Regions from separate parts of the Foliimonas ilicis genome, predicted to be linked through region 2. Evidence: predicted binding sites of a transcription regulator. Region 2 holds the regulator's gene; the other holds the start of a gene.
The links. Region 2 encodes PhoB, which activates phosphate uptake and scavenging genes when phosphate is short. Its sites were predicted from a motif close to TGTCATNNANCTGTCAT; they were not measured.
Positions count from the first base shown of each region.

Region 1: phnN (phosphonate metabolism protein/1,5-bisphosphokinase (PRPP-forming) PhnN) is a predicted target of PhoB. The motif match lies at 3,066-3,082, and genes of this name have one in related genera.

Region 1 covers NZ_JBDUUH010000001.1:200,416-215,570, forward strand. The annotation lists gene ABFT80_RS01000 (ActS/PrrB/RegB family redox-sensitive histidine kinase) at 1-481, opposite strand, end outside; gene hrpB (ATP-dependent helicase HrpB) at 515-2,971, opposite strand; gene phnN (phosphonate metabolism protein/1,5-bisphosphokinase (PRPP-forming) PhnN) at 3,155-3,778, shown strand; gene ABFT80_RS01015 (Tex family protein) at 4,019-6,322, opposite strand; gene pyrF (orotidine-5'-phosphate decarboxylase) at 6,342-7,040, opposite strand; gene ABFT80_RS01025 (NADPH-dependent FMN reductase) at 7,037-7,627, opposite strand; gene pmtA (phospholipid N-methyltransferase PmtA) at 7,728-8,336, opposite strand; gene dnaJ (molecular chaperone DnaJ) at 8,517-9,650, opposite strand; gene ABFT80_RS01040 (acyltransferase family protein) at 9,834-10,925, opposite strand; gene dnaK (molecular chaperone DnaK) at 11,113-13,029, opposite strand; gene ABFT80_RS01050 (Gfo/Idh/MocA family protein) at 13,223-14,209, opposite strand; gene pheT (phenylalanine--tRNA ligase subunit beta) at 14,334-15,155, opposite strand, start outside.
Region 2 covers NZ_JBDUUH010000001.1:754,472-769,626, forward strand. The annotation lists gene pstB (phosphate ABC transporter ATP-binding protein PstB) at 1-277, shown strand, start outside; gene phoU (phosphate signaling complex protein PhoU) at 301-1,008, shown strand; gene phoB (phosphate regulon transcriptional regulator PhoB) at 1,027-1,722, shown strand; gene ABFT80_RS03750 (ROK family protein) at 1,864-3,084, opposite strand; gene xylF (D-xylose ABC transporter substrate-binding protein) at 3,264-4,307, shown strand; gene ABFT80_RS03760 (sugar ABC transporter permease) at 4,496-5,815, shown strand; gene ABFT80_RS03765 (ATP-binding cassette domain-containing protein) at 5,831-6,619, shown strand; gene ABFT80_RS03770 (CHASE domain-containing protein) at 6,724-8,328, shown strand; gene ABFT80_RS03775 (hypothetical protein) at 8,379-8,642, opposite strand; gene ABFT80_RS03780 (hypothetical protein) at 8,692-9,012, opposite strand; gene ABFT80_RS03785 (sensor histidine kinase) at 9,111-10,238, opposite strand; gene ABFT80_RS03790 (DUF1328 domain-containing protein) at 10,319-10,486, opposite strand; gene ABFT80_RS03795 (response regulator) at 10,599-11,393, opposite strand; gene ABFT80_RS03800 (NepR family anti-sigma factor) at 11,609-11,794, shown strand; gene ABFT80_RS03805 (RNA polymerase sigma factor) at 11,801-12,349, shown strand; gene ABFT80_RS03810 (response regulator) at 12,335-12,721, opposite strand; gene ABFT80_RS03815 (Crp/Fnr family transcriptional regulator) at 12,848-13,603, shown strand; gene ABFT80_RS03820 (AI-2E family transporter) at 13,598-14,698, opposite strand; gene ABFT80_RS03825 (DUF883 family protein) at 14,816-15,139, shown strand.

The DNA of each region.
Region 1 (15,155 bases), 550 kb from region 2:
AGATGAAGGGCATGAGAAGCTGTGTGCCTTCGAACCAGGGCAACTGAAAATGAAAGAACGCCAGCCCGGTGGCAGCCGCCATGACGATCAATGCCAGCGATATCGTCAGCCGAAGCGGCAGCGAGGTTGCCGAGATAACAACGGGCACGGCCATCAAAATGGAAAACGGGTTGGTCAGCCCGCCGGTCATATAGAGCAGCCCGGCAAGCTGCAGAGAATCGAAGGTCAGGATTCCGAACGCCGCCAGCGGGTTGAGACGATGTGCAGCCGGAAACCGGAACGTAAGAAACAGATTGAGCCAGGCCGAACATGCGATAAGCGCGAAGCACAGGCTGACCGGCAGTGGAAATTCAAAACCATAGGCAACGACGATGACCGTGACGCTCTGGCCGACGACCGCCAGCCAGCGAAGCCGTATCAGCGTATTGAGCCGTAGCCTGTGGCTCTGCTGAAGATCGGGCGTTCGCAGCGGTTTTATCATGGTGCTCATACTCCGTGTTGGCGGCGCATATGTCTATCTGGCGCGCGGCTTGGCGCGGTTTGTCGCTTGTGCGGATGCCGGATCTTCCGGCCATTCATGTCGAGGATAGCGCCCGCGCATGTCGGAGCGCACATCGGTCCATGAACCGCGCCAGAAACCTGGCAGATCGCGCGTCGTCTGGATCGGGCGATGCGCAGGCGAAAGAAGTTCTAGCGTCAACGGAACGGTTCCGCCCGCGACGGCCGGATGCTGGCCAAGCCCGAACAGTTCCTGCACGCGGATCGACAACACCGGCCACTCACCATCATAGGAGATCGGAAGCCTGCTGCCGGATGGCGCATCGTAATGCGTCGGGGCAAGGGTTGCGAGCTTTCGCTGAAGATCGTGCGGCACCAGCGACATGAGCGCTGCCTGCAATGCACCGCCTGCCAATTCGCCAAGCGAAGCCTTGCCCGGCATGAAGGGCAAGAGCCAGGCATCGAGCGTTTCCAGCAATGCCTCGTCCGACATTTCCGGCCAGGGCGCACCAAGGCCCCGATGGAGCCAGGACAGACGGTGGCGCAGCGCCTGCGGCTCACCATTCCACGGCAGAATGCCGAGACCATGTTCGCGGATCGCCTCGATCAGCGCATGATCGGCTTCATCGCCTTGCGGCGGCGGCAAAAGCCGCTCGGTCAGCGTGATTGCGCCCAGCCGCAATGTTTCGCGCGCGCGGATCGCCCTGCGGGCGACATCGAAACTCGTTTCCGAACGGCGTTCGATCTTCGCGCCAAGCACGGAGCGTATATCCTCTTCCGAAATCGCAGCCGCAGCAGATATGCGTGCATTCTGCGCCTTGCCCTGAAGATCGGCTACGACCAGAAATCCTTCGCCTGCGAGTGGGTCAGCCACATCGAGCATCGCGCCGCTGCCATTGGCCAGCACGAACCGCCCACGCTCGCCGCGCGCCTTCGCCACGCGGTCCGGCCAGGCGTGAAGCAGCAATCGGCCTGCGGAAGAATCGTCTTCCTTTCTCGATGAAGGCGAAGCTTTCGCCAGCCGCTCAGCCAGTTTCCGGGCAGCAGTAGCGCGGGGCGATCTGTCCGTCCTGAAACGCGAAAGCCTGCGCTCAAGATCGACGCTGTCGCCGCCAAGGCCGCGTTCGGTCAAAAGAACGGCAATTTCGGCAGCCTCCAATGCATGACCATCACCCGCTGCCTCCGCAACCATATGCGCGAGCCGCACGGGCAGTGCCAGACCACGCATCCTTTCACCCGAAGGGGTCAACCGCCCGGCACCATCGATCGCATCCAGCCGCTCCAGAAGCGCGCGCGCTTCGTTCAACGCGGGAACAGGCGGCGGATCGAGAAATGCCAGGCTCGACGGATCGCTGACACCGAAAGCTGCGCAGTCGAGCAACAGACCCGATAAATCCGCTTCGAGGATTTCGGGCGGCGTAAAGGCTGAAAGCGCTGCCGTCTGCTCGGTGCGCCAGAGCCTTATCGCCACACCGGGCCTTGTGCGACCTGCACGGCCCGCCCGCTGTTCGGCAGAGGCTCGCGACACGCGAACCGTCTCAAGCCGCGTCAGGCCGCTGGCAGGCTCGTATTTGGGCAATCTGGACAGGCCGGAGTCGATTACGACACGCACGCCGTCGATCGTGATCGACGTTTCTGCAATCGCGGTTGCCAGCACCACCTTCCGGCGGCCTTCCGGCGGCGGGCGGATTGCAGCGTCCTGCTCCTTGCCATCGAGCATTCCGTAAAGCGGAACCACATCGACATTGTCTGCGACATGCCCGTTCAATCGCTCGGCGGTGCGCTCGATCTCGCGCTGGCCGGGCAGGAAGGCAAGCACGCTGCCTTCCTCCGAATAAAGTGCCTCGCGGATCGTCTTGGCCATCGCATCTTCGACAGGTGTTCCGGCCGGGCGTTCGGAATAACGGATTTCGACGGGGAAGCTGCGTCCTTCGCTCTCGATCACCGGAGCATCTCCAAGCAGCCTTGCAACACGCGCGCCGTCCAGCGTCGCCGACATGACGAGCAGCCGCAGATCGGGACGCAACGCGCCCTGAACGTCGAGCGCAAGCGCCAGTCCGAAATCGCCATCAAGGGACCGCTCATGAAACTCGTCGAAAAGAACAGCACTGACGCCCTTCAATTCCGGGTCGTCCAGAATCATGCGCGACAGCACGCCTTCGGTGACGACCAGAATGCGCGTTTTCGGCCCGACGCGGGATTCCATGCGCATCGTGTAGCCGACAGTTCCGCCGGGCTCTTCGCCAAGCAGGGAGGCCATTCTGCGCGCTGCCGCACGCGCTGCCAGCCGGCGCGGTTCCAGCAACAGGATTTTCCCGTCACCCAGCCAGGGAGCGTCGAGAAGCGCCAAAGGCACAAGCGTCGTCTTGCCCGCACCGGGCGGTGCGACCAGCACGGCACTGCTGCCATCCTCCAGCGCCTGCGCCAAAGGTTTCAGCACCATCGATACGGGAAGCTCCGGCAGAGCGATCATTCGCCCGATCCCATCGGTCTTTGTGAAACTGCTTGTCTCATGGCTGCGCAATACCAGCATGGCCAAGCCGAGCGCAACGCCCCTGCACTTCCGGCTTCGTCAATCCGTCACAGAAATCGCTTATGGCATGATGGATTCGAGTGACGGAATGTTGATTGTACGGCGCCGGGAGCGCAAAATGGAATGATGGTTTCAGCCTTGATCGAACGCGAGATGACACGCAGCCACCTGCCCCTTCGAAACGGCGTGTTCATCGCGGTGACCGGCCCAAGCGGGGCAGGCAAGGACACGCTGATCGCCTATGCGCGCAAGCAACTTTCCGGATTGGAAGATGTCTGCTTCGCCCGCCGTGTCATCACGCGCGAGAGCGACAGCACGGAAGATCACGACACGCTGAGCGATGCCGAATTCCAGAAGGCCGAGGTAGAAGGCGCCTTCGCCATATGCTGGTCGGCGCACGATCTTCGCTACGGCATACCGGCGAGTGCCGATCTCGACATTGAGGACGGCCGCGTGGTGATCGCGAATGTCTCACGCGCAATCATTCCCGCTTTGCTCGATCGCTACGCCAATGTGACGCTGATCGAGGTCACAGCGTCGGAAGACATTCTCGCAGGCAGGCTCGCCGCGCGCGGACGTGAAGGCAGCAACGAGATTTCGGCAAGGCTTGCACGCACCGTTATCGCGCAATCGGACGTTCCCGTAACGCGCATCGACAACAGCGACACACCGGAAATCGGCGGCGAACGTCTGGTTGCTACTATCCGTAAGGCGCTCGCCTTCGCGGATGTGTCCGGGACTGTTTAGAGCACTTATTTTTAAATAGAAACGTAGGCGGGACAGCGCCCCCCTCTGTCCTGCCGGACATCTTCTCCACAGGTGGGGAGATTAGATTTCATCTATGATTTCGCCAATTTTGATTGTTGCAAAACTTGGCGCCTGCAAAAGCGGAAAGCCAATCTCCCCCCTCGTGGGGGAGATGTCCGGCAGGACAGAGCGGGGCGCTGTCCCGCCAGCTTTTCTATCCAAATATGAAGGGCTCTAGGCCTACTTCTTCTTGAAAGCATCAGCCAATGCCGTACCAAACGAGCCTTGTGATTGCTGCGGCTTGGCTTGAGACGGTTGCTGCTTCGGCTGGTGACGCGGCGTTCTGTCCTGCGAGGGCGCAGGACGCCCTGCATCGCCATCATGCTTGCGCATGGTCAGGCCGATGCGCTTGCGCTTGATGTCGACCTCGGTCACGCGCACTTTCACGACATCGCCTGCCTTGACGATTTCATGCGGGTCTTTCACGAAACGGTCGGCCAGTTGCGAGACGTGCACGAGCCCGTCCTGATGCACGCCGATATCGACGAAGGCACCGAAGGCCGCGACATTGGTGACCGTGCCTTCAAGCGTCATGCCGGGCTTCAAATCCTTTATGTCGTCGATGCCGTCGGCAAAAGTTGCGGTCTTGAAACCGGGGCGCGGGTCACGGCCCGGCTTTTCCATTTCAGCGATGATGTCGCGAATGGTCGGCAGGCCGAAACGCTCATCCACGAAGGCGCGCGGATCGACCGCCTTGAGCGCTGCACTGTCTCCCATCAGCGTGCGCAGATCGCGGCCGCAGGCAGCAACAATCTTGCGGGCAACACCATAGGCTTCCGGGTGCACCGCTGAAGCATCCAGCGGCTCCTTGCCATTGGGAATGCGCAGGAAGCCCGCGCATTGCTCGAATGTGCGCTGGCCGAGGCGCGGAACGTCGAGCAGGCCGCGCCGTGTCGAGAAAGGCCCGGTCGCGTCGCGATGCGCAACAATCGCTTCCGCCAGAGATCCGCCGACACCTGAAACGCGGGCCAAAAGCGGCGCTGACGCCGTGTTCAGATCGACACCGACCGCATTCACCGCATCTTCCACGACAGCTTCCAGCGAGCGCCCCAAACGGTATTGATCGACATCGTGTTGGTATTGCCCGACGCCGATCGATTTCGGCTCGATCTTCACCAGTTCGGCAAGCGGGTCCTGAAGCCTGCGCCCGATGGAAACGGCACCGCGCAGCGAAACGTCGAGGCCGGGGAACTCCGTCGCCGCCGTCTGTGAGGCGGAGTAGATGGACGCACCGGCTTCCGAGACGATCACCTTTTGCGGCTTGGGTGCAGGCATATCCGACAGCATGTCGGCGACGAGCTTTTCGGTTTCGCGGCTGCCAGTGCCGTTGCCGATGGCAATCAGTTCGACGCCATGCTTGCCGATAAGCCGCGCAAGCTCGGCCTGCGTGCCGCGCACATCGTTCTTCGGCGGAAACGGATAAACGGTCGTCGTGTCGAGCAACTTGCCGGTGCCGTCCATGATCGCGACTTTGACGCCGGTGCGGATGCCCGGATCGAGACCCATAGTCGAGCGTGAACCGGCAGGTGCGGCCAGAAGCAGATCCTTCAGATTGCGCGCGAAAACCTTGATCGCTTCTTCTTCAGCGCGTTCACGCAATTCGCGCATCAAATCGAGCGAGAGGCTGAGCGAGAGTTTCACGCGCCATGCCCAGCCAATGACCTCCATCAGCCAGACATCGCCGGCTTGCATCGATGCTACGTCATAGGCGCGGGCAATCATCCGCTCGACAGGCTTCACCTTGGCCGTGTCGTCGGCATCGACTTCAATATCGAGCGACAGGAATTCCTCGTTGCGACCGCGCAGCATGGCCAGCGCGCGGTGCCCGGCGACGGTCGCCCAGCGCTCGCGATGGTCGAAGTAATCGGAGAATTTCGCGCCCGCCTCTTCCTTGCCCTCGACGCCCTTCGAGCGAAGAAATGCGTTTTCGCGCATATGCGCACGAAGGCGACCGAGAAGGTCGGCGTTTTCGGAAATGCCTTCGGCGATGATGTCGCGCGCGCCTTCGAGTGCGGCTTTCACGTCGGCAACTTCACCGCCCACATAAGTAGCGGCAAGCTCAGCTGGAACCAGCGCTCGATTGCCCATAATCGCTTCCGCCAGCGGCCCCAGCCCGCGCTCGCGCGCAATCTCGGCGCGCGTGCGGCGCTTCGGCTTGTAGGGTAGATAGATGTCTTCTAGCTCGGCCTTGGTCGTCACGATTGCGATCTTGCCGGCAAGTTCGTCGGTTAGCTTGCCCTGTCCGCGGATCGAATCGAGGATCGCATCGCGGCGCGCATCGAGTTCGCGCAGATATACGAGCCGTTCGGAAAGCGTGCGCAATTGCGTGTCGTCCAGCCCGCCCGTGACCTCCTTGCGATAGCGCGCGACGAACGGCACGGTCGCGCCTTCATCCAGCAGCTTTATCGCAGCGGCGACCTGTTCTGCCTTCGCGTTGATTTCACCGGCGATCAGGCCGGGGATGCGCCTGGCGTTTTCTGACATTGCAATACTCATGATTTTATCAGGCGGCTACGCCTGCCATTTCGGCAAGGATGGCCTGTGCCGCAGCGCGGCGATCCGATGCTGCAACGATCGGCCGTGCAACGACCAGATGGCTGGAACCGTTGCGAAGCGCATCGCTTGGCGTCACCACACGTTTCTGGTCGCCATGATTCGCGCCTGCCGGGCGAATTCCAGGCGTCACGACCGCCAGATCAGGCCCGACGATGCGGCGCACGGCAGACGCCTCGCTTGCCGAGCAGACGATGCCGCCCATTCCGGCAGTCAGCGCCTGTTCGGAGCGGCGCAGGACCAGTGTATGCGGATCGTATTCGTAGCCGACCTCAATCAAATCGCGCTCGTCCATGGATGTCAGGACGGTCACGCCGAGAAGGCAAAGGTTACTACCACGCGCGGCTTCCACGGCAGCCCGCATCGCCTTCGGATAAGCATGCAGCGTCAGCATGGACATGCCCATTTTCACGATGTTCTCGACGCCCTTGGCGACCGTATTGTCGATGTCGAGCAGTTTCAGATCGAGGAAGACTTTCGTGCCGCCGCTCGCCAGTTCGCGCGCGAAATCGAGCCCGCCGGGGGCGTAGGCAAGCTGGTAGCCGATCTTGTAGAAATTCGCGATGCCATCCAGATCGCGCACGACGCTTTCCGCGTCCTTCACGCTCGGCACGTCCAATCCGACAATGAGATGGTCTGCAGGCTTCATGCTTCGCTCCTCGTTGACAACTGGTGCGCGCGATCAATCAGCGTGCGCACGACGTTTTCCATGGCCTTGCGCGTACGTTCTTCATGGAAATCTCCATTCTCGTCGAAGGCTTCATGCGCTCGCGGCACGGAACATTGCGGCGTGATCACTTCGATCTGACAATTCATCAGCACGGAACGCAGATGATAAAGCCCACGTATGCCCGCAAAGTTCCCATCGGATGAGGAACACAGCCCTGCTACCTTGCCACTATACGGCTTGAACGGACGGCCGCCATCCTTGTGAATACGGCTTACCCAGTCGATCGTATTTTTCAGCAGCGGCGGGATCGATGAATTGTATTCGGGGCTGGCGATCAGCAGGCCGTCATGCGCCGCAATGTGCCGCGCCAGTTTCATCGCGTTTTCCGGCACGCCGTGCTCTTTTTCCAGATCCTGGTCCATGATCGGCAAGGGATAGTCGGCCAGTGAAATGCGAGTGACTTCGGCGCCCTGAAGCGCCAGTTCGCGCTGTGCGGCATCTGCCGTGCGGCCGCTGTATGCGCCTGTTCTTATCGAGCCTGCAAAGACGAGAATTTTGGGGTTCATCCAGAAGCGCTCCGAAGTTCGGTGTGTTCGGGATATAGGCCTGCGCGCTCGCTGTCAAAACGAGAGCGAGTGCATGGCCGAGATTCCACAGGCGGAAAAGTCAGTTGCGCTTGGCGCGCCGGTAAATCCACAAATGCGCGGGCGGAATATTGCGGATGACGAAGTCGAACCGCTCGACCGTATAATCGCCAAGGCCCGGCGGGATCGGTGATTTGGGTCCGTAGGTGATCTGCATGACCGGGCGACCGTGCGGAATACGGTCCAGCGCGGCGTTCAGATAGGAAATGCGCTTCGCTACCGGAAAGCTCAGCATCGGCACACCGGAAATCACCGCATCGAAGGTTTTCGGCTCGACATGCGCAAGTGTACGATCAAGATCGAAAGCATCGCCCTCGATCACGTTCACCTTCGGATACAGGCGATGGAGATGGTTCACGAATTCCGGCGAATACTCCACGGCGTAGAGATTTTCCGGCTTCACGCCATGTTCGAGAATGGCCTTGGTGATAACGCCGGTACCCGGTCCAAGCTCAAGGACAGGCAGGCCGGAATGGATGTCGATGACGGAAGCCATACGCCGCGAGGTGATCGCGCTGGTCGGCAATATCGCGCCGACAGCCTTTGGCTTGTCCATCCACCCTTTGAAGAATCGCACCTCATCGTCGAACTTTTCAGCGATTGCCTTGCGCAATCCGGGTCCTCGACTCATTGAGGTCTTCTCCTCGAAAACAGCAGTGTTGCGATACTTATTCGCCCGTTGACGCTAAGGCAAGCTGGCGGCGCAAAAAAGCAGCAAAACGTCGCCTTTGAAATATTAAAGCAATTCGCCGCCAAGTGAACCCACTCGGCGGCGATTAAATCCTTTAAAGGTGCGACGAACCAGCGCCGTTCAGCGCTCGCTAAAGGATTCCAGGAAATCCTTCATGCGGGAAAAGAAACCGCTCGATTGCGGCGAGTTTTCCTTGGACGATAATTCCTCGAATTCCTGCAGCAATTCGCGCTGGCGCTTCGACAGGTTTTGCGGCGTTTCGACCGCGACCTGAATATAGAGGTCGCCTATATTGGGCTGACGCAGGATCGGCATGCCCTTGCCCTTCAGGCGGAACTGCCGCCCGTTTTGCGTGCCTTCGGTGACCTTTACGCGCGTCTGCGTACCGTCGAGCGTCGTCACCTCGAACTGACCGCCAAGGGCAGCAGTCGTCATCGAGATCGGCACCTTGCAATAAAGGTCCGCCCCGTCGCGCTGGAAGAACTCGTGCGGCTTCACCGACAGGAAAATATAAAGGTCGCCAGAAGGCCCGCCTCGCATTCCCGCTTCGCCTTCATTGGCGAGCCGGATGCGGGTGCCATCTTCAATGCCTGCCGGAATGTTGACGGAGAGCGAACGTTCCTCTGTCACGCGGCCCTGGCCCGCGCATTTCGGGCAAGGATCCTTGATCGTCTGGCCGCGGCCGTGGCATTGCGGGCAGGTGCGCTCGACTGAGAAGAAACCTTGTGCGGCGCGGACACGACCGGCGCCCGCACACATCGAACATGTTGCGGGCTGCGTGCCGGGCTTCGCGCCGGAGCCTGAGCATTCGTCGCAGGCGATCGAGGCCGGAACCCTGATCTGCGCCGTCTTGCCATTAAATGCTTCTTCCAGCGAGATTTCCATATTGTAGCGCAGATCGGCACCGCGCTCGCGACCGCCGGAAGAGCGGCGCTGGCGTCCGCCCATCATGTCGCCAAAAATGTCTTCGAAAATATCCGCGAAACCGCCGCCGCCGAAGCCATTCTGCTGGAAGCCCGCGCCGCCGCCATTTTCAAAGGCCGCATGGCCGAAACGGTCATAGGCAGCGCGCTTCTGCGGGTCCTTCAGACACTCATAAGCTTCGTTGATTTCCTTGAACTTGTGGTCGCACGCATTGTCGCCCGGATTGCGATCCGGGTGGAATTGCATCGCAAGCTTGCGGAACGCGCTTTTGAGTTCCTTTTCGTCGGCCCCTTTTTGAACGCCAAGGGTTTCGTAGAAATCAGCTTTCATCTTGTCCTGTGAACCGCGTGGTCAGTTTTTCGAGCGAGATGCATTGTTGTATGCCTATTTTTCGCCGCGACTGGCACTCGATTTAGTAAACCGCGAGCCCGTATGCCATAGGGCGCGGCAATCAAACGCGCAATTTTCGCCAGAAAATCTCGACTCAAGGCAAGTAAAATGGGTTTGTGGCCCTTAGGCAGCACTTCTTTCGCCGGCTGGCCTCGCAACGCCGCCGAAGCGGGCGTTGAGATATTTGCTTACCGGACCTTCGAAATAACGATCCGAAAGCATTGCCACCACCAGAACCGTGATCGCCGGAAGATACCAATAGGTATAAAAGCTCATCACATTCATAGGCTCGACGATCTTGCGCCACACCACCGCGAGAAGAATGCTCTCGATGACCGGATGGATCATGTAGATACCGAAGGAAACACGGCCAATAGGGTGAAGCGGTTTCAGATAATGCGCGGCTTCCGGCTCATTGCGCTCTGCAAGTCCGGCCAGAAACGTCGCTCCAGCCAGCAGCAGTACGATCACATAAGCATTCTGCAGGGTTGCCATGGCCGTGAGCGCGGCGACGAAACACAGCCAACCCGGTATCAGGCTGGAAAGCTTCCACTTGCTGTCGCGCACCGCAATGGCAACCAGCGCGCCGAGCGCAAAATCGGCGAAGGCACGGTATGCGCCCCATGTATTGGCCTGTAGCCAGCTCGGAAACGGGATCCAGCCGAAAGCCACCGCAATCTCCAGCGCCACGATCGAGGCCGCCGCGACAGTCGCCAGTCCCCACATTCCATACCAGCGATAGGCGAGCACGATGACGGGTAAGGTCAAATAGCAGAACCACTCCGCCGAAAGCGTCCAGCCGACATAGTTGAAGGTCAGTACGTCAGTCACGCCCCATGCCTGGATCAGCACGATATTGGCGGGTAGCGCCGACCACGCGTAGCGCTCCGGTTGATCCGACTGGACATAGCCCAGATGCAAGGCGAGGCCGACGATGCAGAAGAATATCAATGTCACGAGATAGAGCGGATAGAGCCGCGCCAGGCGGCGCACGATGAAGCGCCTGAACGAACCCGGCTCGGTCATCAGCGTATCGGCATAGCGCAGCATGATCAGAAAGCCGGAGATCATGAAAAACATTTCCATGAGCGGCAGCAGACGAAACAGAGCCGCGCTGGCAGCCTCATGTCCCGGCGGGGCATAGCGCAGGAAATGCCACATCATCACCGCAAGTGCAGCGGACAGCCGCCAAATCTCTAGCGTCCTGAAATGCAAATGCCCGACCTCAGCCCATTGCCCGCGGCAGATACCGCACGGCCCCTGATGATATTTCTACCACCTTGAGGCAAGCATCGCCGGACTTCCTTTAGACAAGCTTAATGCACGCTGAAGTTGCGACAGAGGGCCGATACAAAAAAGCCCGGCGCGATGGCCGGGCTTTCATGTCTATCTGCGTATTGGATCAGGCAGACTTTTTCTTGTCGTCGTCGTCGTTGATTTCCTCGAAATCAGCATCGACCACGTCGGAGTCCTTGGCTGCATCGGCCTTGGCGTCGGCTTCGGCAGCTTCCGCCTGGCTCGATTCGTACATTGCCTGACCGAGCTTCATCGAAGCTTCTGCAAGGCTCTGCGTCTTGGCGTTGATGTCTTCGAGGTCATCGCCTTCGGCAGCCGTCTTCAACGCAGCGATCGCATCGGAGATTGCCGTGCGGTCGGCTTCCGAAACCTTATCGCCATACTCCTTCAGAGACTTCTCCGAGGAATGGCCCAGCGCTTCTGCCTGATTGCGGGCTTCGACGAGGCCACGACGCTTCTTGTCGGCTTCGGCGTTCGATTCCGCATCCTTGACCATCTTTTCGATGTCGGCGTCCGAAAGACCACCCGATGCCTGAATGCGGATCTGGTGTTCCTTGCCGGTGCCCTTGTCTTTCGCGGACACGTTGACGATGCCGTTCGCGTCGATGTCGAAGGTCACTTCAATCTGCGGCACGCCCCGCGGTGCGGGCGGAATACCGACGAGGTCGAACTGGCCGAGCGCCTTGTTGTCCTGCGCCATTTCGCGCTCACCCTGGAAGACCCTGATGGTCACGGCGGACTGGCTGTCCTCGGCGGTCGAGAACACCTGGCTCTTCTTGGTCGGGATCGTCGTGTTGCGCTCGATGAGACGCGTGAACACGCCGCCCAGCGTTTCGATGCCCAGCGAAAGCGGGGTCACGTCGAGCAGCAGAACGTCCTTGACGTCGCCCTGCAGAACGCCTGCCTGAATGGCCGCGCCCATCGCAACGACTTCATCCGGGTTGACGCCCTTGTGAGGCTCCTTGCCGAAGAACTGCTTCACGATTTCCTGGATCTTGGGCATGCGGGTCATGCCGCCGACCAGAACCACTTCGTCGATTTCGCCAGCCTTGAGGCCCGCATCCTTGAGCGCTGCCTTGCAGGGCGCGACGGTGCGCTGCACCAGATCGTCGACCAGCTGCTCGAACTTCGAGCGGGTGAGCTTCAGCGTCAGGTGCTTCGGGCCAGTAGCATCGGCGGTGATGAAGGGCAGATTGATCTCGGTCTGCGTGGTGGACGACAACTCGATCTTGGCCTTTTCCGCAGCTTCCTTGAGGCGCTGCAGAGCGAGCTTGTCGTTCTTCAGGTCGATGCCCTGTTCCTTCTTGAACTCGGCTGCCAGATATTCGACGAGACGCATGTCGAAATCTTCACCGCCGAGGAAGGTGTCGCCATTGGTCGACTTCACTTCGAACACGCCGTCGCCGATTTCCAGCACGGAAATATCGAAGGTGCCGCCGCCAAGGTCATAGACAGCGATCGTCTTGCCTTCGCGCTTGTCCAGGCCATAGGCAAGGGCAGCAGCGGTCGGCTCGTTGATGATGCGCAGAACTTCAAGGCCGGCAATCTTGCCTGCATCCTTGGTGGCCTGACGCTGAGCGTCGTTGAAATAGGCAGGAACGGTGATGACGGCCTTTTCGACCTTCTCGCCGAGATAAGCTTCCGCCGTTTCCTTCATCTTCTGAAGGATCATCGCCGAAATCTGGCTTGGCGACTGCTTCTTGCCAGCAGCTTCTACCCATGCGTCGCCATTGTCGCCCTTGACGATGTGATACGGGACAAGCTTCTTGTCCTTCTCCGTCACCGGGTCGTCATAACGGCGGCCGATAAGGCGCTTCACCGCAAAAATCGTGTTTTCAGGATTCGTTACCGCCTGACGCTTGGCCGGCTGGCCAACGAGGCGCTCGTCGCTATCCGTAAAAGCGACGATGGAAGGCGTGGTGCGTGCGCCTTCAGCATTTTCGATGACCTTCGCGTCCTTGCCGTCCATGACGGAAACGCAGGAATTGGTCGTACCCAGATCTATACCGATTACTTTAGCCATATCTTTTCTCTCCACTAAGCAGGCTGCCAGGACCCATCAAGGCGTTCCGGCGGCAGCCCCTGTCTCAGAAATTACGCAAGGGGCACGATTGCACGCGCAGCCCTTACGGCATTGCGGCGTATATAAGAAGAGGCATTGCGACACGCAAGCGCTTCAAAGCATGTCCAACAAAGGAAAAACCCGTTCCTGAAAACTAGACGGCTTCCCAACCATCCTTATCGCCAGCGCGGAATATCGCGTCGATCAACCTCTGGTTCAAGACTGACTCCTCAAGACTGAAAACACGCTGGTTTTCGCCGGACGCCGCGCGCGCGAAAGCCTCGACTTCAAGTCTATATTGGTTTGTCGCCGGAAAGCGGAAAATCTGCGCTTCGGAATGATTCTGATTGTGCAGTTCGACGCGGTGATGATCGTAAAGACCGGCATTGAACGGCGAGGCCACCTCGATAAAACCCTTGTCGCCATGAAACGCCATTGTCTGGCGCGCAGCCAATTGCGTCGACAGGTAAAAGGACAGCTCGAAATCGCCGAAATCGGCACGGATCGAGGAATAGATGTCGGTGCCGAATTTCGCGTCGCGCTCGACGGTCGCCTGAACGCGCTGCGGCTCTTTGCCCGTGGAAAAGCGCGTGACGACCGTCGGATAAACACCAATATCGGGCAGCGCGCCGCCGCCGAGCGAGACCTGATTGCGCATATTGCCGGGATCGACATTGTAATAGGAAAATGCGCCCTGCACGTGCCGCAACCGCCCAATGGCGCCCTGAGAAATCAGGTCGCGCACCTTTATCCATTGCGGGTGATAGGTGACCATGAAGGCTTCAGAAATCACGACCTTCTTGCGGTCGCGAATTTCGATCAGCGGTTCGATTTCCGAGGCATTGAGCGCCAGTGGCTTTTCGACCAGCACATGCTTTCCGGCTTCGGCGGCCTTGGCAGCCCATTCGACATGCTGCGATGTCGGCAGCGGGATATAGACGCCATCGACCGTGTCCGACGCCAGCAATTCCTCATAAGAACCAAAGGCATACGGAATACCGAAACGGCTGGCGAGATCCTGCGCGCGCGAAAGGTCGCGGCTGGCAATCGCTGTCGCAACGCCGTTTTCGGCGTCCTGTATGGCAGGTAGAAGATGCTCCCGCGCAATCTTGGCGGTCGATAGAATTCCCCAACGAAACACGAATTCCGCCTCCCTTTTCACAAAAACTCACAGGGGTTTTGCCCGAAAAAGAGATGAAGGGCCAGAGATTACGTGATTTTCCAGAGCAGCCGCGGGCGACTTTGGCAATCGCCCGCGAATATTACTATCCGCGCAGTGCGCCGCCGGTCTGTTTCTTGACGTTTTCGATGATTTTCGTGGCCAGAGCCTCGAAATCCTCGTCGGTCAGCGTTTTCTCGACAGGCTGGATCGACACTTCGATCGCCACAGACTTCTTGCCTTCGCCAAGCGATGCGCCTTCGAAAATATCGAAGACATTGACGCCGGAAATCAGCTTTTTGTCGGCGGATGCGGCGGCTTTCGTTAGCGTTCCGGCCTCGACCTGCTTGTCCACGACGAAGGCGAAGTCGCGTTTTACCGCCTGGAAGGCTGAGAGCTCGAGTTTCGGCTTGGTGCGCGTCGGCTTCTGCTTTGGCTCTGGAATCGCATCAAGAAAGACTTCGAAACCGGCAAGCGGGCCGGACACATCCAGCACTTCCAGCGTCTTCGGGTGGAATTCGCCGAAGGTGCCAAGAACGGTCTTCGGTCCGAGCTTGATCGTGCCGGAACGGCCCGGATGATACCATTCCGGTCCGCCTGCCTCGATCTGCAACTTATCGACCGGCGCGCCTGCGGCTTCGAGGGCTGCCAGCGCATCGGCCTTGGCGTCGAACACGCCGACGCTCGCTGAATTGCCGCTCCACTGACGGCCCGGTCCTTCGAGTTTTGCAGTGCCACGGCGAATACCCGCCGCGACGCGGCGCTGCCCTTCCGGCGTCTCGCCTTCATATGTGCCAGACACTTCGAACAAAGCGACATCACCAAAGCCGCGCGCGGCATTGCGCTGTGCTGCCGAAATAAGTCCCGGCAGAAGCGACGGGCGCATATCCGACATATCGGCTGCGATCGGATTTGCCAGCTTGAGCGA
Region 2 (15,155 bases):
CGCAATTGCCGTTTCACCGGAAGTGATCCTGATGGACGAGCCGTGCTCGGCGCTCGACCCGATTGCGACTGCGCGCGTCGAGGAGTTGATCGACGAACTTCGCCAGAACTACACGATCGTCATCGTCACGCACTCCATGCAGCAGGCAGCCCGCGTTTCGCAGCGCACGGCGATGTTCCATCTCGGCTATCTGGTCGAGGAGGGTGCGACCGAAAAGATGTTCACCAACCCGGACGACAAGCGCACGCAGGATTACATCACCGGCCGCTTCGGCTGACGGTTGGGATACGAGGACAGATCATGGGCGAACATACCGTCACCTCCTTTGACGAAGAACTTGAGCAGATCGACCGCCTTATTCGTGAAATGGGCGACAATGCCGGTTCGATGGTCGCGGACGCCATTCGTGCGCTGCTTTCATCGGATTCCGCACTCGGCCAGCGCGTCGTTTCCGAAGATGCGATCATGGATGCGAAACAGCGCGAACTCGATGACCGTGCGATAACGCTTATCGCCAAGCGCCAGCCAATGGCGCAGGATCTTCGCGCTGTCGTCGGCGCGATCCGCATGGCCGGCGATCTGGAGCGCATCGGCGATCTCGCGAAGAACATCGCAAAGCGCGTCAGCGCGGTCGGCCAGACGGCGGCGCCGAAGAGCCTGTCGCACAGCATCGATTCCATGGCCGCGCTGGTTCTGGATCAGGTGAAGCTGGTCATCGACAAATATGTCGCGCGCGAACCGGATGCATTGCGCACGCTTCGCGCCGAAGACGAGAAGATTGACGTCAAATACACGGCGATCTTCCGCGAATTGCTGACCTATATGATGGAAGATCCGCGCAACATAACGGCGTGCACGCATCTTCTGTTCTGCGCGAAGAACCTCGAGCGCATCGGCGACCATGTGACCAACATTGCCGAAAATGCTTATTTCGTGATGACGGGCGAGCAATTGCCACCGAACAGACCTAAACTCGATGAAACCACGATGACGGTTCTTGCCGAGTAGAATGACGGGTGAAATGCGATGATCGCACCAAAAGTCATGGTGGTTGAAGACGAAGAACCCCTTGGCGTTCTTCTTCGCTACAATCTCGAATCCGAAGGCTATCAGGTCGAGGTCGTCGCGCGCGGCGACGAGGCCGAGATCAGGCTGCAGGAAAACGTTCCCGATCTGCTGGTGCTCGACTGGATGATCCCGGCGATTTCGGGCATCGAGCTTTGCCGCAGGCTGCGCATGCGTCCTGAAACGCAAAGGTTGCCGATCATTATGCTGACGGCGCGCGGCGAAGAAAGCGACCGGGTGAGGGGGCTTGCGACGGGCGCCGACGATTATCTCGTCAAGCCGTTCTCGACGCCTGAATTCATGGCACGCGTGAAGGCGCTTCTGCGCCGGGCAAAGCCGGAAGTGCTTTCGAGCATTCTCAAGGTCGGCGACATCATGCTCGACCGCGAAGCGCATCGCGTCTATCGCAAGAAAAGCGAGATCAAGCTCGGGCCGACGGAATTCCGGCTGCTGGAATTCATGATGCGGCATCCGGGCCGCGTGTTCTCGCGCAGCCAGTTGCTCGACAATGTCTGGGGCGAAACGATTTACATCGACGAAAGAACGGTCGATGTGCATGTCGGTCGTCTGCGCAAGGCGGTGAACACAGGCCGTATGCCGGACGTTATCCGCACGATACGCGGCGCGGGTTACGCGATCCAGGAAGACCAGCTTTAAGAGCCCTTTTGCAAATTCTACCCTGCCGGACATCTAGCGCAGTTTTCTGCGCTTCCGGTGCTCACGTACCAAATGTACGCTCCGCTCCGGTTCTCGAAAACCACACTATATGCCTCGGCAGGGCGAATTATCAAAAGGGCTCTAGGTCTTCGTACCGTTGCCCGGCGCGAAGATCGCGCTGTCGATATGGGTCAGCGCATGCATGGCGCTGCCCTCGCGGATGAGCGAGAACTCGTCCGGGATCGCGGCGAAGCTGATTGCCTTGTTGTGCTGTCCGCCTGCGGTGTTGGCTATCGCGTCGCGTAGTGATGGTTCGATCAGATCGAAAGCCGCGGCCCCTATGCCGACAACGGCGACCGGGGCAGGGTCAATCAGCGCGAACATGCTTCCCAAACCATAGCCAATTGCCTCGCCTGCGGTATGAAACGCGTCGCGCACGCGGCCGGGATGATTCCGGGCGCTTTCTGCAAGTTCCAGCATGTCGGCGTCGTCTATGTCGACCAGTGGGGCTACATCTTCGGCCAAACCGTGGGCATTGCGCCAGATCGCATAATTTCCGGCATAGGCCTCGACGCAGCCGCGCCGTCCGCACCGGCAAAGCGCGCCATGCGGCAGATGGTTCATATGGCCGAATTCGGCGCCGGATGAATGCGTGCCGGTGAACAATTCACCTTTGAGCATCAGTCCCATGCCGATGCCGTGCGACAGCAGGATGGCGATGAAATCGTTCTTGTAGCGATCCGGATCGCGCCAACGCAGCGCCACTGTGATCATGTTGCAGTCGTTTTCGACGGTCGAGGGAATTCCGAACCGTTTTTCGAGCAGATCGGCCAGTTCCAGATCTGTGTGGCTGGTGATCGGCGACCAGAGCATCTTGCGCGAATGCGAATCAGTGATGCCCTGCACGGCGATCATCAGGCGCAGGATCTTACGTTGCGTATTGTTCTTTTTGACTAGACGCTCGACCATCGCGATACATGCCTCAATCAGCTCTTCCTGAGAGAGTTCGAGCGTCGGCAGCTTGCAGCTTTCTTCGGCGACCATGACCCCGGAATAGTCGATCAGAGCACCTACCAGATGATTGAGGGACAGGACGATCGTGACCGTGGCGGCGGCCTTCGGATTAAGACCCAATCCCACCTGAGGCCTTCCGCGCCTTGATTTTGCTGTTTCTGCCGAGGCCGTCTCCACAAGAATTCCCTCACCCATAAGGTCGGACGAGATGGCGGATATGGTGGAATGGCTGAGGCCCGTGGCGTTCGCTATGGAGGTTCGAGATGGCTGTCCCGAGCGGCGCACTTCAGCGATGACCATCGCCCTGTTCCGGCGTCGCAAATCATCATGTCTTATTCCAGCCGGCATGTGGCTTAACTCCTCCCGCACCCGTCGCGGGCCTCTTGTTCGTGAGGGCCCGTTTACGGCGTACAGGCGGATATTGACAGAAGTCACGGCTTGCGCCACTATTTATTTCGGAGCTCGAAAAAAAGCTGCTCTGACGCTTTATAATCGTAGTCGCGCTTTCCGGCGCTTGGGAGGAAATCATGAATAAGTTTACCACCGCCATTCTGGCGGGCGTTGCCATGTCGCTATCGCTTTCGGTCGCGGCACAGGCGAAAGACAAGATCATCGGCGTCTCCTGGTCCAATTTCCAGGAAGAGCGCTGGAAGACCGATGAAGCCGCCATCAAGGCAGCTCTCGAAGCTGCGGGCGACAAGTATATTTCGGCCGATGCGCAGTCGTCTGCCGCAAAGCAGCTCACCGATGTTGAAAGCCTGATCAGCCAGGGCGCAAACGCGCTCATCATCCTTGCGCAGGATTCCAGCGCAATCGGACCGGCTGTCGAAAAAGCCGTCGCCGAAGGCATTCCGGTCGTCGGCTATGACCGCCTGATCGAAAACAAGGACGCTTTCTACCTGACGTTCGACAACAAGGAAGTCGGCCGCATGCAGGCGCAGGGCGTGTTCGACGTGAAGCCGGAAGGCAATTATGTCTTCATCAAAGGCTCGGGTGCCGATCCGAACGCAGACTTCCTGTTTGCGGGCGCGATGGAAGTGCTGAAAGAAGCGATCGATTCCGGCAAGATCAAGAATGTCGGCGAAGCCTACACCGATGGCTGGCTGCCGGCTAACGCGCAGAAGAACATGGAGCAGTTCCTGACCGCAAACGACAACAAGGTCGATGCAGTCGTTGCGGCCAATGACGGTACCGCAGGCGGTGCAATTGCTGCACTCGACGCACAGGGCCTTGCCGGTTCCGTTCCGGTTTCCGGGCAGGATGCCGACCATGCTGCGCTGAACCGCATCGCGCTTGGCACGCAGACCGTGTCGATCTGGAAAGACTCGCGTGAGCTTGGAAAGACGGCTGCCGAAATCGCTTCGCAGCTTGCTGACGGAACTGAGATGGACAAGATTCCGAACGCAGTGAAGTTCGATGGCGGTCCGAACAAGGTCGAGATGACCTCGGTGTTCCTGAAGCCTGTTCCGATCACGAAGGACAATCTTGACGTCATCATCGACGCAGGCTGGGTCTCGAAGGACGTTGTCTGTCAGGGCGTTGCTGCCGGTTCGGTTCCGGCCTGCAAATAATTTGACCATTTAGCGAAACGCCGCGGCCAAGAAGCCGCGGCGTTTTTCTTGGGGTCTAGATCGGGCTGGTACGAAGCCTGATCATGGTTCAAACTATCGTATGACCTGTCCCGAAGTAGCCAAACATGGCGTTCGGTTCCGGTCCATGTTCACAGTAACGGAACAAGCCGTACTGTCGGGAGGACTTCATGAGTGAAGTGGCATCGAGCGGAATGCCGGACGGAGCAAGATCGTCCGAGCTTGGACCGGTCGCAAGGTTTCTGAAGGCGACGGAAATCGACACCCGCATGCTCGGCATGGTCGGCGCGCTGCTGGTCATCTGGATCAGCTTTCATTTTCTGTCGAACGGCCTGTTTCTCACGCCGCGAAACCTCTGGAATCTTTCCGTTCAGTCATCATCCATCACTGTCATGGCGACCGGCATGGTGTTGGTGATCGTTACGCGCAATATCGATCTTTCAGTCGGTTCGCTGCTTGGCTTTGCTGGTATGGTCATGGGTGTTACGCAAGCTGTCTGGCTCCCCAGAATGATGGGTTTCCCGCTGGGCGACCCTACAATCTGGATGATCGCGCTTGCCGCAGGTATCATCGTGGGCGTCACGATCGGAGCGTTTCAGGGCTTTCTGATTGCCTATCTCAGCATCCCTGCCTTCATTGTTACGCTTGGCGGACTTCTTGTCTGGCGCGGTGCGGCCTGGTGGGTCACAAGTGGCCAGACCGTCGCCCCGATGGATGCCACTTTCCGCCTGATGGGCGGCGGGCCGGATGGCTCTATAGGTGCGACCGCAAGTTGGATCGTCGGCCTTGTTGCATGTGCCGCAGTGGTTTTCATGCTGCTGTCAGGTCGCAAGCAGCGCAAGCGCTTCAAGTTTCCGCTTCGCCCCGTATGGGCTGAAACGTTCCTTGGCGTATTGACCTGCGGCGTCATTCTCGGTGCCGTGTGGGTCGCCAATTCCTATCCTTGGCCAGCAGGCACAGTCCGGCGTTATGCCGAAGCCAACAATATCACCATTCCCGAAGGCGGATTGTTCATCGCGCATGGCATCGCCATACCGGTTCTGATAGCGATCGCTGCGGGCATCATCATGACCTTCATCACGACCAGAACCCGCTTCGGACGCTATGTGTTCGCCATCGGCGGCAACCCGGAGGCGGCAGCGCTCGCTGGCATCAACACCCGCTGGGTAACGATGAAAATCTTCATGCTGATGGGCTTTCTCGCGGCAATCGGTGCGGCAATCTCGACATCGCGCCTCAATGCGGCAACCAACGCGCAAGGCACGCTGGACGAGCTTCTGGTCATCGCGGCAGCGGTTATCGGCGGCACGTCGCTTTCGGGCGGTGTCGGCACGGTTGCAGGCGCGATGCTGGGTGCGCTGCTGATGCAGTCTCTGCAATCGGGCATGGTCCTTCTCGGCGTCGATACGCCGCTTCAGAACATCGTGGTCGGCATAGTGTTGGTCGTGGCCGTATGGCTCGACACGCTTTATCGCCGTCGCACGCAGTAATCGGGGAGAAAAGCGATGGATCAAACGCAAACCCCTCTGATCGATATGAAGAATATATCGATCGCCTTCGGTGGCATTCGTGCCGTGGACGACGCCTCGATCGATCTTTTTCCGGGAGAAGTCGTGGCGCTGCTTGGCCACAATGGCGCGGGCAAGTCGACGCTTATCAAGATATTGTCCGGCGCCTATAAGCGCGATGCAGGCACGATCTTCGTAAATGGCGAGGAAGCTTCGATCAGCAATCCGCGCGATGCCAAGAAATACGGTATCGAAACCATCTACCAGACGCTTGCTTTGGCGGACAATGTGGATGCTGCAGCCAATCTGTTTCTCGGCCGTGAGCTGAAGACCAGCTGGGGCACGCTTGACGATGTTGCCATGGAAGCCGAAGCCCGCAAGGTCATGGGCAGGCTCAATCCGAGGTTCCAGCGCTTCAAGGATCCGGTCAGCAAGCTTTCGGGCGGTCAGCGTCAGTCAGTGGCGATTGCACGGGCTATTCTCTTCAATGCACGCATTCTGATCATGGATGAGCCTACGGCTGCTCTCGGTCCTCAGGAAACCGCGCAGGTTGGTGAACTGGTAAAGCAGCTCAAGCAGGACGGTATCGGTATCTTCCTCATCAGCCATGATATTCACGACGTGTTCGATCTTTCGGATCGGGTCTGCGTCATGAAAAACGGTCAGGTGGTCGGCACAGCAAAGACAAGTGATGTGACCCAGGATGAAGTGCTTGGCATGATCATTCTTGGCAAATGTCCTCCGGGCGCCATTCCGGGTCCGGGCGCGCTTGTCGTCAAAAGCTGAACGGACAGATTCTCCCGATTATTGGCAGCTACGCGAGTGCGTTTGCATTCGCGTAGCCAGACGCTAATAAGGAATATGGTGGGATCAAACCGGCAGTATTCGACTTGAAGAAGTTTTTTCCAGGCGTCGTGTTTTTTGCCGTGGCAATTGCCGCTGCCGCTGTTGCTCTGTTTGCATATTTTGCCGCGCAGGAAGCTGCGCGCATCAAATTTGATGCGACAGCCGACGAAGCGCTCAATCGCATTCAAAGCCGTGTCGATCTCCACATGTCGCTGCTGCGATCGACACAGGCGCTGTTCAAGGTAGAGCAGGGGACCGTCAATCCTTCCGAATTCAAATCCTTCTTCGACGCTCTGAACGTTTCGGACAATTTCGAAGGGTTACGTGGCATTGGCTTCGTGCGGCTGATCGAAAAGGGGCAAGAAGGCGCGGTTGAAAGCGAACTTGCGCAGCACGGTGATGGACAAAAGGAAGTCTACCCGGAGACGGATTTGACGTTGCGTGCGCCAATCGTCCTGTTCGAGCCGCGAGATCAAGATAACAGTTCCGGTATGGGCTACGATATGATGACCGACCCGATCCGGCGTCCGGCCATCGAGAGCGCCATTTCCACGGGTGAGCCGCGTGCGACAGGCCGCGTGATGCTCGGCGAAGCGACCGGCAGCAGCCAGACCTATCCCGGGTTTCTGATTTTCCTGACCGTGACACCGGAAGTTGAGCCAACCTCGACGACAGCAGGCGGGCTTCTTTACATCGTATTCCGCAGCGCTGATCTGTTTCATGCCACGCTCGGACGTGCGCCGTTGCTGCCGGTTCAGGTGGAAATATTCGATACCGCAGTTGGCGACCAGAATCTTCTGTACCGCTCTGCAGCGCCGCTTTCGGAGGCATATGGCGGAAGTCTGCTGGCAATGCGCGAGATCGTCGTTGCGGGGCGGCGCTGGAGCGTGATTTTCAGGCCGTCAGCGGAATTCGCCCCGCCATCCTCGCGTATCATGCCGTTTGCGCTGGGGCTGTTCGGCCTGCTTCTGGCGGGAGCGGTGGCACTGGTCGCGCGCTATCAGCAGCGCGCCTTCGAGGCCATATCGGCCCTTCACGAGACGACCGAGTCCAGCCTGGCCGAGAAAGATCTGATGCTTCAGGAAATGAAGCATCGCATCAAAAATTCGATTGCGCGGGTGCTGGCGATGTCGCGTCAGACGGCGGCGCATTCCAAGGATATGAATGAATTTGCGACGTCGTTCTCCGCGCGCCTTCAGGCCATGTCGAATTCGCAGGACATGCTGACACGATCATATGGGCAAAAGGCCGATATGGAAGAGCTGTTGCGGATGGAGCTAGGGCAGGTGTTCGGCGGCGAGCTTCCCGCCGACGCGATGGACGGCCCCAAAATTATGCTGAACGAGACGGCGACGCAGGCCATGGGGCTGACGTTTCACGAGCTTGCCACCAATGCCATCAAATATGGCCGTGCGAATAAAGAGGGCACCCTGCGGGTTAGCTGGCTCGTCAAAAACGAGGTCAAAAACAAAGTTCTTACGCTGCGATGGGAAGAGCTTGGTAGCGGAAAGATCAATCCGCCGGAGAAGACCGGCTTCGGTACCAAGCTTATCGATATGAATATCGTGCGCGAATTGAGGGGCACGATCGAACGCGCCTTTGGTGATGACGGAATCGTCATCACCATCACGATACCTCTGAACGAGTGAAATCACGCAGAGGCAAAGAGGCGTCTTTGGCGACGCCTCGTTTTTACGCCTCAATAATAGCCTGCAGGGCAGGCTGCGATGTAGATGCGGCCATTGCGGTCACGGAAGCGGCATTCGCCCTTGCGGGTCGCGGCACCAAGCAGAACGCCAGAAGCTGCACCAACCACGCCGCCGACCAGCGCGCCACCAACCTTACCAGTTGCCAGACCACCGATGGCTGCACCCGCTACGCCGCCAAGTGCCGCATCGTTTTCCGCCGTCGTACAACCGGCGAGCGCCACGACTGCTGCCATTGCAATGATAATTTTCTTCATGTCTCAACCCTCTGGATAGTCCACTGGCCGTGGAGTGTTGCCAAGTTTGTTACTGATTTGCAGTCTTGCGCGTGGCGTTCACATTGGAAGCCACTATCGCGTTCGGACGCTCGATCGATGCCTCGAGCTTGCCCTTGGGCGTTATATCCCAGACCAGCTCGGCATCCTCTTCTTCAAGTGCCGGGTCTACGACAACGCACGTTCCGAAGATTTTTTCGAATTTCCCATGATATGCGCGGATCATGTCACCGCTTTCGCGCTGACAATCTTCGGCTGCTTCATAGAGCGGCACGGGCGCTGGAAGCTCTTTGCATTCCTGCAACGAGTTTGAACATCCAACGATCAAAAGCACTGCTGCAATGTGTTCCATGATGAAACCCTTTCAACCATGAAACGCAGGTAGAAGCGCGAGAGTTCCACATGAAGGAATAAAGATGGTCCGAAAATAACGTTTTTTAAACTGTTGCTCTATTCGAGCTCGAAACTGCCACTGGGAATGAGCAGCCGATATTCGAGCCAGCCATCGTCCAGAGACAGGCTCGCCTCGCCGTTGAGCGAGGCAGGAACCACCTTTTCCAATGCGATACTGCCGAAGCGTTTCTCGGAAAGCGACGTCACGCCGCCGACCTGCTCACGCCAAAGAAGTTGAAGAGCCGGCTTTCCAGTTTCGCTCGGGACCAGACTTGAGGACACAGCCACGAAACCGCTCGGTTTTGACAGAGCTCCATAGGTTGCCGAATTGGCCGCGAGTTCATGAATCGCCAATCCTATATGCAGCGCGGCATTCGGATTGAGATAAGGCTTCTCGCCATCAAGCCGCAGATGCTTCTGGAGGTTGTCGCTGTATTTGCCGACTTGTCCTGCGACCAGCTCCCACAAATCCGCGCCGCGCCAATTGGATGACGTCACAAGATCCTGCGATGAGGCAAGCGACTGGATACGGCCGCGAAAACGGCTCAGGAATGTGTCGATGTTCCCGGAATGTCGTCCGGTCTGCGTTGCAATACTTTGAATGATGGCAAGCAGATTCTTGGAACGATGCGCGACTTCGCGAAGAAGTGTTTTCAACGTCTGTTCGCGGCGTCTTTCTTCGGTAACGTCTATAGCGGTGGTGACTATGCCTTGCAGCTCTCCAGCTGCATTTTTATCGGCGTCGATCCATATCTTGAACCATCGGATACCTTGCGGTGTGGTAACTGCCGCGTCGATCCGCTCGGCCTTGCCAGTGGAAAGGACGTTTCTACGAACAGCGGCAACTCGGCTCAACTGCTGGCCGCTTGCAGACAGCCGGCCCATCCCATCGGAAAGCACAGCGTTTTCCAGTTCGGGGAATATGTTTTGACCCCACACCGTATTTAGCTCGGTGTCCTGATAGAGAACGGAAATGCCGGTGTTTTTAAGAACGTGAAGGAGGCTGCGACCAAACTCCGGATTACCCTCGGCAACCTGACGATTGAGATCGGTATCTTGCTCGTTCTTCAAGCTCTTGTGTGTTCCGACCATAATCCAAATATTCCCCGTCAGCGTGAACGGGATTGTTCGGCAAGGGTTCCCAAAAAAGCGAACCTTAACAAGAGTCCGCCGGGCAAACTGCAATTAAGCAATTGTACCCGGCGGTTAGCTGGACGCCATCTGAGGGGGGACGGCCTCCAGTATATCATTGGCCCGTTCTTCGATTACGAAGCTCTGCGGAAAAGACCTGCAATGAGCGAGATGACGAGAAAGGCCAGAAATACGAAGAACAGAATCTGGGCGATGCCCGCAGAAGTGCCGGCAATGCCGCCGAACCCAAGCGCGCCTGCGATGATCGCGACGACGAGAAATACGAGAGCCCAGTAGAGCATTTCAGCCTCCTTGAATGTCTGCAATAGAACGCAAACTCTTAGCTTTGGTTCCTTGCAAAAGAAAAGGCCGCTTGTGAAAAGCGGCCTTTTTGAGCGGAAATATTTTTGAGTGTCAGGCTGCGGCCTTGGCCTGCCTGTCGAAGAACAGCGCCTGGCTGATAAGTGCCTTCACCATTTCCGGGTTGAACGGTTTCGTCACCAGGAACGCCGGCTCGGGCCGCTCTCCGGTCAAAAGGCGTTCAGGGAATGCCGTGATGAAAATGACGGGCACCGTCGATGATGCGAGAATTTCATTCACCGCGTCGATGCCTGAGCTGCCATCGGCAAGCTGGATGTCAGCGAGAACCATTTTCGGGTTCGTCTTTTTGAAGAGATCGGTTGCTTCCGCGTGGGTGCGGGCAGTGCCGACTACACGGTGGCCAAGGCTCTCGACCATTTCTTCGATATCCATCGCGATCAAAGGCTCGTCTTCGATGATAAGGATATCGGTCGCAACCTGCCTGGAAATCTCAGAACTTGCCTGCGAAACCAGTGTCTCGAATTCGGCTTCGCTCACATCCAGAATTTCGGCGGCTTCCGAATTCGTGAAGCCCTCGACTGCAATGAGCAGGAATGCCTGACGCGGACGCGGAGCCAGCGCTGCAAGGTTGGCGGAGGCACGCTGTTCCCATGCATTGATAGGTGTAACCTGAGGCACTTTCACTGCGACCGAGGTAAACAGCTTCGCGAATATCTTATAAAGAGCAATCCGTTCATTGGACGCTTCCGGGAAGATGCTGACATCGGCGATGATTGCTTCAAGCATTGCCGCCACGAGAGCATCGCCGCTCTGTTGGGAGCCCGAAACGGCACGCGAAAAGCGCCGTAGAAAGGGCAGGTGTGGGGCAATTGAAGCGGATAAACTCATAAGGACGTCTCCCTCGCATGACGTTTCGTCACGTACGCAATTTTATTGCAACGATGCACAAAATGCGCTGCTCATTAAAAAGTTCCGATTAGGATGGAACTTATTTGGAAAAACCGCGTTTGTCAGCAACTTCGGGTTTCTGCCGGTTTCGCACCGGTGGTCCCGATTGGGTTCGGGGCGGGTAATTTATAACAGGGCAAACCAACGGAATGACTATGAAAAAGCCAAACTCCGGCGACGCGTCTGCGCGCCAGACCGGTAATGCTCTGGGAGCGAATTCTGAAATTGGCCGCAAACTGAAGCAATATTACGACGAACTCGTATCCGATGATGTTCCGGATCGGTTTGCACAGCTTCTCAGCCAGCTTGAGCAAGCCGAACCTGCTCAGAATAAGGACTGAGTCGTGATGGCTGCAGTACAGGATTTCAAGAAAGACCTCCTTGGGACGATCCCAAGCCTGCGTGCGTTTGCTGTGTCTTTGACGCAGAATGCGGACAAGGCCGACGATCTCGTGCAGGAAACCCTCGTCAAGGCGTGGGACAAGCAGCAGAGCTTTCAGCTCGGCACGAATTTGAAAGCGTGGCTGTTCACTATCCTGCGCAATGAATTCTATTCGCAAATGCGCAAGCGCGGTCGCGAAATCCAGGACAGCGACGGTATCATGACCGAGCGGATGGCGGTACATCCAAGCCAGCCGGGCATGCTTGATCTGAACGATTTTCGTGCTGCTCTCGAGCAATTGCCCGAGGATCAGCGTGAAGCGATAATTCTGATTGGCGCTTCGGGGTTTTCTTATGAAGAAGCCGCCGAGATTTGCGATTGCGCGGTTGGTACGATCAAAAGCCGCGTCAGCAGGGCGAGAAGCCGACTGCAGGAGATTCTGAAAATCTCCGGTGAAGCTGATTATGGTCCGGATTCGATTTCGGCTCAGGTTATGGGATCAAGCGCTGCTTGATTCCTTGCTCCTGCCGGTGACAGTCGCCAGTGCCTGAACCAGATCGCTACCGGCATAAGGCTTCGAGATGATCAGCACGTCGGGGAAAGTCTGCTTGATTTCCGCGACATCCGAATAACCCGAAGCGAATATGAACGGCACATTTCGCTTTTTCAGATTCTCGGCGAAATCGAGGTTTGTGGCGCCGTCGACAAATATGTCGAGCACGGCGACGTCGAACGAGATTGTTTTGTCGAGTTCAACATCCGCAGAAGAACGCGCAATGGTGACTTCCCGTGCGCCGTTGTCGAGACAAAGCTGTTCGACATCCATGGCGATCAGAAATTCATCTTCGATAACCAGAACGCGCATATCCGACAATAAACGAGTCAAATTCGTAATCTCCAAATGTCGCTCGTCATGCACTTGCGCGACAAAGGCGTCATTTAAAAAAGACATATTGGCGAGGGTCGCCAAGCCCGATAAGGGTTCTATTGCTGGGTTTGCGAGGTAAGTGTGATGCAGCCGGGGCGCTCGCTGTCAGCGAGACGATATCCATGCGAGAAATGTCCGTTGCGTCCGCTCGAAACTTTTCGAGAGTTCGAAAAGGAAGAGCTCGAATTCATTACTACGTTCAAGCGTGGAGAATTGGCGGTCGACAAGGGAGCGACCGTGCTTCTGGAGGGTACAGCCAGCCCGCATCTCTATACGGTTCTGACCGGCTGGGGATTTCGCTACAAATTGCTCAGCGACGGCCGCCGGCAAATCCTGAACTATCTGATGCCGGGCGATCTGATCGGCCTTCAGGGAAGCATGGTTGGCGAGATGGAACACTCGGTGGAGGCACTGTCTCCCATGCTGCTATGCGTGTTCGAGCGCGAAAATCTCCCGAACCTCTATCGGAATTATCCGGGCCTTGCCTATGACATCACGTGGATCGCTTCGCGCGAAGAGCAGATGCTGGACGAAAACCTGCTGAGTCTGGGTCGGCGTAGTGCGCTTGAGCGCGCCGCATATCTGATCGCCTTCATCTACAGCAAGGCGAAATCCGTCGGTTTGAACGAAACGTCTCTGGTGCAGCTTCCGATTACCCAGCAGCATGTTGCCGATACGTTGGGCCTATCGCTGGTTCACACCAACAAGACCATTCGCAAACTGACTGACAAGAAGCTGCTACGCTGGCGCGAAGGCGGATGCGAGGTGCTTTCGCTGGATGGTTTGAAGAGCCTTGCAAGCTGGGATGGTCTCAAGAAGGTCAGGCGCCCTCTGTTATAGCGCACGACCATCGGCCTGCCAGTCTGCCACGGGGATGATGTTGCGGATGATCGCGTAAACGATCAGAAGGGCTGGCACGGCGATAAAGCCGCCGAGCGCGCCCCACAGCCATATCCAGAATGCCAGCGAGAGCAGGACCGTGAACGGATTGAGCGTCATTGTGCGCCCGATCACCATCGGCGTCACGAACTGCGCCTCGATGGTGTTTATGGCGAGATAGACCAGCACCGGGATCATGCTTCCGCCAAGCGAATCGAACTCGGTCAGCCCAATGGCGAAAAGGATGACGACCATCACGGCAGGGCCGATGAAGACCACGAAATTGGTCAGGATCGCGATCGCCCCCCATAGAGGTGCAGAGGGAATTCCGATCAGGTAAAGCGCGATGCCGACGGCAAGCCCTTCCAGAATGTTGATGATGGTGATGGAAAGCAGATATTTCGAAATCACATGCTCCACGTCGCGGAAGATGTGAGCGACGCGCCAGCGCAGCCGGCGGCTGAAACAAAGGGACAGGACCGTTGCACGCGTCTCGTGACGTGTCGCGACGAAAAAATACAGGCTGGCGAAGAAAAGCAGTATCTGGCCGATCAATGAAGGCGCGAGCATCGCGATGCTTTCGACGCCCATTCCTTCGTCCACCGAAACGGCCAGTCCGTCGCCGCCCGTGATCTCTCTGAGTTGGCCACGCATACCCTTGAGCGCCTCGAAAGGCCCTTTCAGATCGGCCAATTGCCGTTGAAGATCGACCCAGATCTGCGGCAGGCGCTCGATCCAGTAGGACAGGGGGGCCGCAACAGCCAAGGCAAACAGGCTGACGACGATTATGAAAAGCATCACCACGAGGAACGCCGACAGGCCGGGCCGAACCCCTTTATATTCCAGCTTCGTAGCGACGGGGCCGAGCATAAGCCCGATAACGATGCCGAGGAATATCGGAGCCAGAATATACTCGCCCATCTTCAAAGCGAATATGAAAGTGACCAGCCCAACAACGATAGTCGCAACCTGCGACATTCTCGAAAAGAATATTTCGAAGTTCGATTTTGGAGGCAGCCGAACGATAGGCGCCTTCTTGATTGTTCTGAGAGACATTCTTCATTTCCGGCTGGACTTGAAGTCCCAAACGCAATTTCATGGGGTTCGTTCCGATCTTTGGAACCGCGCTAGGGTCTGGGCGTTGTGACCCGAACCATGAAATGGAGTTTATCGATGGCTGCCTCGACAGGAAAACCAGATATGTCAAAGACCACTTCCGATCTCGAGGCCGATATTCGGCAGCTCAAGGCCGACCTTGAAATTCTGACCAAGCAGCTTGCCGCTACCGGTGAGCATTCGATTAGCGCTGCCAAACGTGCGGCTTCCGAAGGCGTTGATCAATTGCGCGTTCATGGGGAAGCAGCGATGGATGGATTGAAATCCAACGCGCGCGACGTCGAAGCACAGGTGATCGCAACGGTGCGCGAAAAGCCGGTTACGGCTTTGGCAATTGCGGCGGGCGCCGGCTATCTTTTCGCGCTTCTTTCGCGCCGCTGATCTTTGAGAGGCTGAG